Regions from separate parts of the Streptomyces sp. enrichment culture genome, predicted to be linked through region 2. Evidence: riboswitches for the same ligand, from Rfam matches in the RefSeq annotation. Region 2 holds a riboswitch; the other holds the start of a gene.
What was found. A riboswitch is a leader RNA that binds a small molecule or an ion and turns the genes downstream of it on or off. The one in region 2 is predicted to bind cobalamin.

Region 1 (3,630 bases), 1.6 Mb from region 2:
TCAGCCGCACCGACTCCAGCAGCAGGAAGCTCATCCGGTACGTCACCAGGGCGACGTCCACGACCGGCGCGGGCACTCCCGCCCGCACCAGCCGGGGCAGCAGGTCGGACATCGGCGTGGTGAAGGCGAACAGCAGCACCCCCAGCGAGGCGGCCGAGGTGCGCAGCAGCAGCTCCCCGGCGCGGGCCGGGCCGGAGGGGGCGAGCGCCACGAACCCTCCGGGCCCGCCCACCTGAACCAGCAGCGTGGCCGCGCCGCTCACGCAGAACCCGAGCGGCACCCGGTACGCCCGCCACAGCCGGCGCCCGGGCACGCCCGCCGGGCCGAGCAGCACCACCAGCGCCGTCAGCAGCACCAGCGCCGCGCCCGGCCAGGGCGGCAACGCGATCGCGAGCACGGTGAGACCGAGCCCGAGCACGGCCTTGTCCACGGGATGACGGCGGCGCCAGCGACTGCTGTGCGCCGCCGCGTCGATCGGCAGCACGGGCGCTCAGACGCCGGGCTCGCCGGTACCGCCCGGGGCGGCGTCCTGCCGCGCCAGGGCGCGCTGTTCGCCCTGCCGTCGTCCGCGCCGCAGCCCGAAGTAGTAGGCGAGGACCCCCGCGCCGATCGCCGCCTGGAGGGAGAACAGCGCCGACTCGATCTCTCCGGACGGCGGCTCGTACAGGGGCGAGAACCAGGGCTCGTAGTCCGGGTCGAGTTCGGTGATCGCCGTCTCGGCCTCGCCGTCGGAGCCGGTGAAAGGCTCCTCCTTGTGGTCGCCGAGGCCGAGGACGAGCGGCAGGACGGCGAGCGCCGCCACGGCGAGCAGCAGCAGCAGGTTGATCCTCGTGCTCTTCTTCATCACGCCACCGCCTCGGAACCGGTCTTCGCGTTCTCGGCCCGCTTGCCGGCCACCAGCACGCCGAGCCGGGTCAGTTCGCCCTTGCTGGACTGCACCAGCAGCCGCATCACGAGCACCGTGAGCAGGCCCTCGCTCACGGCGAGCGGGATCTGGGTGACGGCGAAGATGGCGCCGAACTTGCCGAGCGCGCCGAGGAACCCGCTGCTCGGGTCGGGGAAGGCGAGGGCCAGCTGGACGCTGGTGACGCAGTACGTGGACAGGTCGGCGACGAACGCGCCGAAGAACACGGAGACCATCAGCGGCACGTCGTACCGGCGCAGCAGCGCGTAGACGCCGTACCCGGCCCAGGGGCCGACGATCGCCATCGAGAACACGTTGGCGCCGAGGGTGGTCAGGCCGCCGTGGGCGAGGAGCAGGGCCTGGAAGAGCAGGGTGATGGTGCCCAGCACCGCCATGATCGGCGGGCGGAACAGGACGGCGCCCAGACCGGTGCCGGTCGGGTGGGAGCAACTGCCCGTCACGGACGGCAGCTTGAGCGCGGACAGGACGAAGGTGAAGGCTCCGGACGCGCCGAGCAGCAGGGTGCTCTCGGGGTGTTCCCGGACTTCACGGGTGAGTCGTCGGACGCCGTGGACGACGAACGGGGCGGACGCGACGCCCCAGGCGACCGCGTGCGCCGGAGGAAGAAAACCCTCGGCTATGTGCATGGCTCGAACAGACCCTCTCCAGCACCTCGTGGATGGTTGACGCGCCTTGGCCGGTCTCCTGGCTTACGGGTGACACCGCCCGAACTCCGCCTTCCCGGGTCCCGGAGGACCCAGTGGCTGCCCGTGAGGGCTGGAGCCGGACTTCCCGATCACAGTGGCGAGGGCCGCACCGGCATCACACCGGATTTCCCGTTCACCAAGGCGTGGTGACAGTAATGCCCGGCTCGGGGTGGTGACAAGCGGCGCCCGGGGGCGCCCACCGGCACACCGGCGCACGCCCCGCGAGCAAGCGCGCAGTTCAGGGTCGCGGGCGGGCCGCTGGGCCGGGACGTACCGTGACCTCGGTGGGAGCGAGCGGAGCGCGGTCGCCGGAGCACTCGACGACGACCCGTACGGGGGTCCCGCAGTCGCGGTGCGCGACGTCCAGGACCGGGCCGTCGGGGTCGGCGAGATGTGTCTCACCCCACTGCCGCAGCGCCATCAGTACGGGCCACAGATCCCGGCCCTTGGGGGTCAGCCGGTACTCGTGCCGGGTCCGGCTGCCCTCCTCCCGGTAGGGGACGGTGTCCAGGATCCCGGCCGCGACCAGCTTGCGCAGCCGGTCGGAGAGGACCGCCTCGGACAGGCCCACATGGCGGCGGAAGGCGTCGAAACGGCGGACCCCGTTGAACGCGTCACGCAGGATCAGCAGCGTCCACTTCTCGCCGACCACGTCGAGGGCGCGCTGGACCGTGCAGTTCTCCGTGCTGATCTCCAGCCACTCCATGCCCTCATCGTAGCCCCTGGCTTCGTCATTGACAGTCAGCTCGCGCGCGGGCTAGCTTCGGCGGGCTGGCTGGCTTCATCGGGTGAAGCCAGGAGTCGGAGGAGGAAACGACGCCATGGGACGGTCACGCACGTACGAGTGGGAGGACCCCGCGACCTCGGCAGCCGCCGTCGGCCGGGGCACGGGGCTGGACTTCCTCCGCGACGTCGTCGCCGGACGCCTGCCCGCGGCACCCCTCGCGGCCACCCTCGGCTTCACCCTCGACGAGGTCGACCACGGACACGCGGTCTTCTCCCTGCTGCCCGGCGAGGAGCACTACAACCCCATCGGCAGCATGCACGGCGGCGTCTACGCCACCCTCCTCGACTCGGCCGCCGGCTGCGCCGTCCAGTCCACCCTGCCGCAGGGCACGGGCTACACCTCGGTCGACCTCGCGGTGAAGTTCCTCCGCCCGGTCACCGTCGACACCGGCCGCGTCCGCGCCGTCGGCACCGTCCTCAACGGCGGCCGCCGCACCGCACTCGCCGAGGCCCGCCTCCTCGACGACAAGGACCGGCTGCTCGCCCATGCGACGAGTACGTGCATGATCTTTCCGGTGCCGCGGGGGTGAGGATCCGCTGGTGGCTGGTGGCCAGGGCCAGTGGTCGGTGCCTGGTGCGTGGTGGCCGGTGCCTGGTGGCCGGTGCCTGGTGCGTGGTGGCCGGTGCCTGGTGGCCGGCGTCCGCTGGTGACAGGCGCCGTCGGGCGCCGTCCGGCGCCGTCGGGCGCCGGGCCGCCGACCGGACCGAGCCGGCCCCGTGTCGTCCCTCACCGGTGCCGGCCCCGCGGGTGGTACTGCTTGGGCAGCCGCATGCCCCGCTCGGCCATCAACGCCCGCACCCGGTCGGGGTAGTTGGTGATGACGCCGTCCACGCCCAGGTCCATCAGCGCGGCGACCGTGCCCGGGTCGTCGCAGGTCCACGGGATCACCTTCAGCCCGCGCGCATGGGCGTCGGTGATCATCGTCCGGTCGGGGTAGAAGCGGAAGCCCGGGTCGCCGATCTTCCCGTTCTGCGGGAAGCCGTAGTTGGGTGAGAGGGCCCGGAGTCCCGGGACGGTGGCGGCGGCCCGCACGAAGTCGCCGCCGTAGTCGTCGGCGTCGATACCGCCCAGCCAGGGGGAGGCGCCTGGCTTGCCGACCTGGAGGAAGTCGTAGTTGGTGAGGGCGACCAGCGGCCAGTCCGGGGCGAGCCGGTGCATCGCCTTCAGCGCGCCCCAGTCGAAGGACTGGATGGTGACCTGGTCCTCGATGCCCGAGGCGCGGATCTCCTCGA
Region 2 (3,630 bases):
TGGACAGGGCCCTCGCCTCCGGCGAGTCGAACGGCAGGCGCAACTTGAAGAACACGTCCTGCAGGCCCATCGCGCCGAGGCCGACGGGGCGCCACTTGGCGTTGGAGCGGCCCGCCTGCTCGGTCGGGTAGAAGTTGATGTCGACCACGCGGTCGAGGAAGGTGACGGCCGTGCGGACCGTGGAGTCCAGCCGCTCCCAGTCGATGTCGCTGTCGGCGACGAACGCGCCGAGATTGACGGAGCCCAGGTTGCAGACCGCCGTCTCGCCGTCGTCGGTGACTTCCAGGATCTCCGTGCAGAGGTTGGAGGAGTGGACGACGTGGCCCGGCTCGGCGGTCTGGTTGGCGGTGCGGTTGGCGGCGTCCTTGAAGGTCATCCAGCCGTTGCCGGTCTGCGCCAGGGTGCGCATCATCCGGCCGTACAGGTCGCGGGCGGGGATGGTCTTGCGGGCGAGGCCCGCCGCCTCGGCCTTGCGGTACGCCGCGTCGAACTCCTCGCCCCACAGGTCGACCAGCTCCGGCACGTCGGCGGGGGAGAACAGGGACCACTGCCCGTCGGCGTTCACGCGGCGCATGAACTCGTCCGGGATCCAGTGCGCCAGGTTCAGGTTGTGGGTGCGGCGGGCGTCCTCACCGGTGTTGTCGCGCAGCTCCAGGAACTCCTCGATGTCGGAGTGCCAGGTCTCCAGGTAGACCGCGGCGGCCCCCTTGCGCCGGCCGCCCTGGTTCACCGCGGCGACCGAGGCGTCGAGGGTCTTCAGGAACGGGACGATGCCGTTGGAGTGGCCGTTGGTGCCGCGGATCAGCGAACCGCGCGAGCGGATGCGGCTGTACGACAGGCCGATGCCGCCGGCGTGCTTCGAGAGCCGGGCGACCTGGTGGTAGCGGTCGTAGATGGAGTCCAGCTCGTCCTTGGGGGAGTCCAGGAGGTAGCAGGACGACATCTGGGGGTGCCGGGTGCCCGAGTTGAACAGCGTGGGGGAGGAGGGCAGGTAGTCGAGGCGGCTCATGAGCCCGTAGAGCGCCGCGACCTCGTCCAGGGAGTGCGTGGTGTCGTCCTCGGCGAGACCGGCGGCGACCCGCAGCAGGAAGTGCTGGGGCGTCTCGACGACCTTGCGGGTGATCGGGTGGCGCAGCAGATATCGGCTGTGCAGGGTGCGCAGGCCGAAGTAGCCGAAGCGGTCGTCGGCGGTGCGGTCGACGAGGGCGTCCAGGCGGTCGGCGTGCAGCCGCACGAACTCGGCGGTGCGGTCGGCGATCAGGCCCTCGCGGTGGCCGACGGCGACGGACTCGGTGAAGGACGTGACACCCTGCGAGGCGGCCTCGGCGGCGATGCCGATCGCCAGCAGGCGGGCGGCCAGCCTGCTGTACGCGGGGTCCTCGGAGATCAGGCCGGCGGCCGCCTCCGTGGCCAGCTCGCGCAGCTCCGCGTCGTCCGCGTGGGCGGACCGGCCGCGCAGCGCGGCGGCAGCGACCCGGCCGGGGTCGGCGTCGGGGAGGTCGGCGGTCAGCTCGGTCAGGGTCCGCAGCAGCGCGGCACCGGGACCGTCGTCGTTCGACCGGGTCGCTGCTGAGGCCGGATCTGCGGGCGCGATGGTCACGTGGGGGCTCTCCCTCGCTGGGCACGGGGGCCTCGGTCGAGGGCAGGGGGCAGCTCACGAGCGCACACGGCGTCGCGTCCACCGGCCCATTCCACGAGGCCCGGACGTCAGGCACCCGGACCGGACGGCCGGGCGCACTGTCGGCAGGTCCTCGGACTGACGCTCGTGTGCGCGTATGCGGGCATACGCGCATGAGTACACCGTTGCGGGACAGTTCCGGATTCGCACCGGATTCCCCTGCGGCGACAGCGAGCATGAGCATACATGTTGTGCCGGGTGACGGTGACACCCCCAGATGTTGTGTCCGGGTGGTTTCACACTGTCAACTGGCCACGGCAAAAGCCAAGTGTCTCGCCGTTTCCATGAGCCCAGGACTCGCGTGAGGAGACCGCATCATGACGAGGGCGTCCCCCGACGAGGGCCGTCCGCCGCCCACCGGGCGAGGTGCGCCCGTGAGCCGCGCCGATCGGCTTCCCCGCCCGCGCCACCGGCGGATACCGCAAGCACAGCCTGTGGACCCCGAACACGCCCCCGGCCGGCTGGCGCGCCCTCGGTCCGCAGCGCGATGAGGGTGCGCCGACTGCGCCGCTTCCGGGTTCAGATGGCACGGCGGACGCGGGCGTGGTTCAGGCCGCGTGAATCGATGACTGATCGAGACTGATCGAGTGAATCCGACCGATCGGGCAATCAGACCGTGAAGACGCGTACGTCCACGTCCGGGCCGGAGGAGATGAGGGAGTACTCGCAGGAGCCGGTCGGCGTCACCTGGTCCGCCTGCGGCGGGAAGCCGGTGAACTGGATCCACAGCTCGTCCGTCTCGCCCTCGTCCCAGTGCAGGGTGCCCTCGCCGAAGAACGCGTTGCTGCCCGACTGGTCGCTGACGGCGGCGGTGACCGTGGCGGCCTCGCCCCGGAAGTTCTCCACCTTGATGTCCACGGTCAGCGGTTCGCCGGGGCTGGACAGTGCCGTACCGGTGGCGGCCGCCACGCTGCCCACCCTGAAGGCGCTTCCGAGATCTGCGGAGTTGGTGCCGGACACCTGCTGGACCTTCACGTTGAATGTGCGCTGGCTGCCGGATACCGAGGTCATGGGGACCTCCTGAGTCACTACTGAGGGGTCGGGCAGGGGCCACCGTGTGCGGAGAACAGGGCCGGGTAGCCCAGTGACGGAGCCTTTGGTTGAACAGGTCGGCGATCTGGCGGGCGGACACCAGGGCTCCCTCGGGGCTGGGTGCCGACACTTCGCGGGACCACCACGGTCGACCGTTGTACAGGATGCAGACCGGCCAGGACACGGTCCCCTTTCGCAGCAGACGGCGGCCCGCAACTCGCGGGCCGCCGTCGAAAACCGAGGCGCGGTCAGTGGGCCGATCCCGCCGTCGCCGGCGGCAGCTCCACCTGGACTCCCGGGTCGCCCGCGTCGGCCGTGTAGTCCTCCGGCTTGGTCTCGTCGACGCCCTCGGGGGCCTTGACGGCCTTCAGGACGAAGGTCAGGACCACGGTCACCACGACGTTGAGCACGAACGCGGTGAGGCCGATGTAGCCGATCTCCCCGATGCCCGGGATCTCCTTCGACGAGCCGCCGAAGTGCTTCTGCGTCGGCGAGGCCACCCCGTACGCGGCGATCGTGCCGTAGAGCATGCCGACCGCCCAGCCGGCGAGCAGCGCCCAGCGGTGGAACCAGCGCGTGAACAGGCCGCCGACCAGGGCCGGGAAGGTCTGCAGGATCCAGATGCCGCCCAGCAGCTGGAAGTTGATGGCGACGGTCTTGTCCATGGTCAGGACGAAGGCCAGCGCGCCCACCTTCACCAGCAGCGACACCAGTTTGGAGACCTTGGTCTCCTGCTCGGGCGTGGCGTCCTTGCGGATGAAGTCCTTGTAGATGTTCCGGGTGAAGAGGTTGGCCGCCGCGATGGACATGATGGCCGCCGGCACCAGCGCGCCGATGCCGATCGCCGCGAACGCGACGCCCGCGAACCAGTCCGGGAACATGTTCTCGAACAACTGCGGGATGGCCAGCTGGCCGTTCTG

Region 1: linked by a shared signal. The riboswitch ahead of ACSU6L_RS06055 (energy-coupling factor ABC transporter permease) and the one ahead of ACSU6L_RS12615 (ribonucleoside-diphosphate reductase subunit alpha) in region 2 are both predicted to bind cobalamin.

The regions. Positions count from the first base shown of each region.
Region 1 covers NZ_OZ186847.1:1,403,764-1,407,393, reverse strand. The annotation lists gene cbiQ (cobalt ECF transporter T component CbiQ) at 1-484, opposite strand, end outside; gene ACSU6L_RS06060 (energy-coupling factor ABC transporter substrate-binding protein) at 491-844, opposite strand; gene ACSU6L_RS06055 (energy-coupling factor ABC transporter permease) at 844-1,551, opposite strand; cobalamin riboswitch at 1,583-1,767, opposite strand; gene ACSU6L_RS06050 (winged helix-turn-helix transcriptional regulator) at 1,850-2,317, opposite strand; gene ACSU6L_RS06045 (PaaI family thioesterase) at 2,433-2,927, shown strand; gene ACSU6L_RS06040 (glycerophosphodiester phosphodiesterase family protein) at 3,125-3,630, opposite strand, start outside.
Region 2 covers NZ_OZ186847.1:3,009,155-3,012,784, reverse strand. The annotation lists gene ACSU6L_RS12615 (ribonucleoside-diphosphate reductase subunit alpha) at 1-1,600, opposite strand, end outside; cobalamin riboswitch at 1,726-1,862, opposite strand; gene ACSU6L_RS12610 (hypothetical protein) at 2,288-2,689, opposite strand; gene mctP (monocarboxylate uptake permease MctP) at 2,959-3,630, opposite strand, start outside.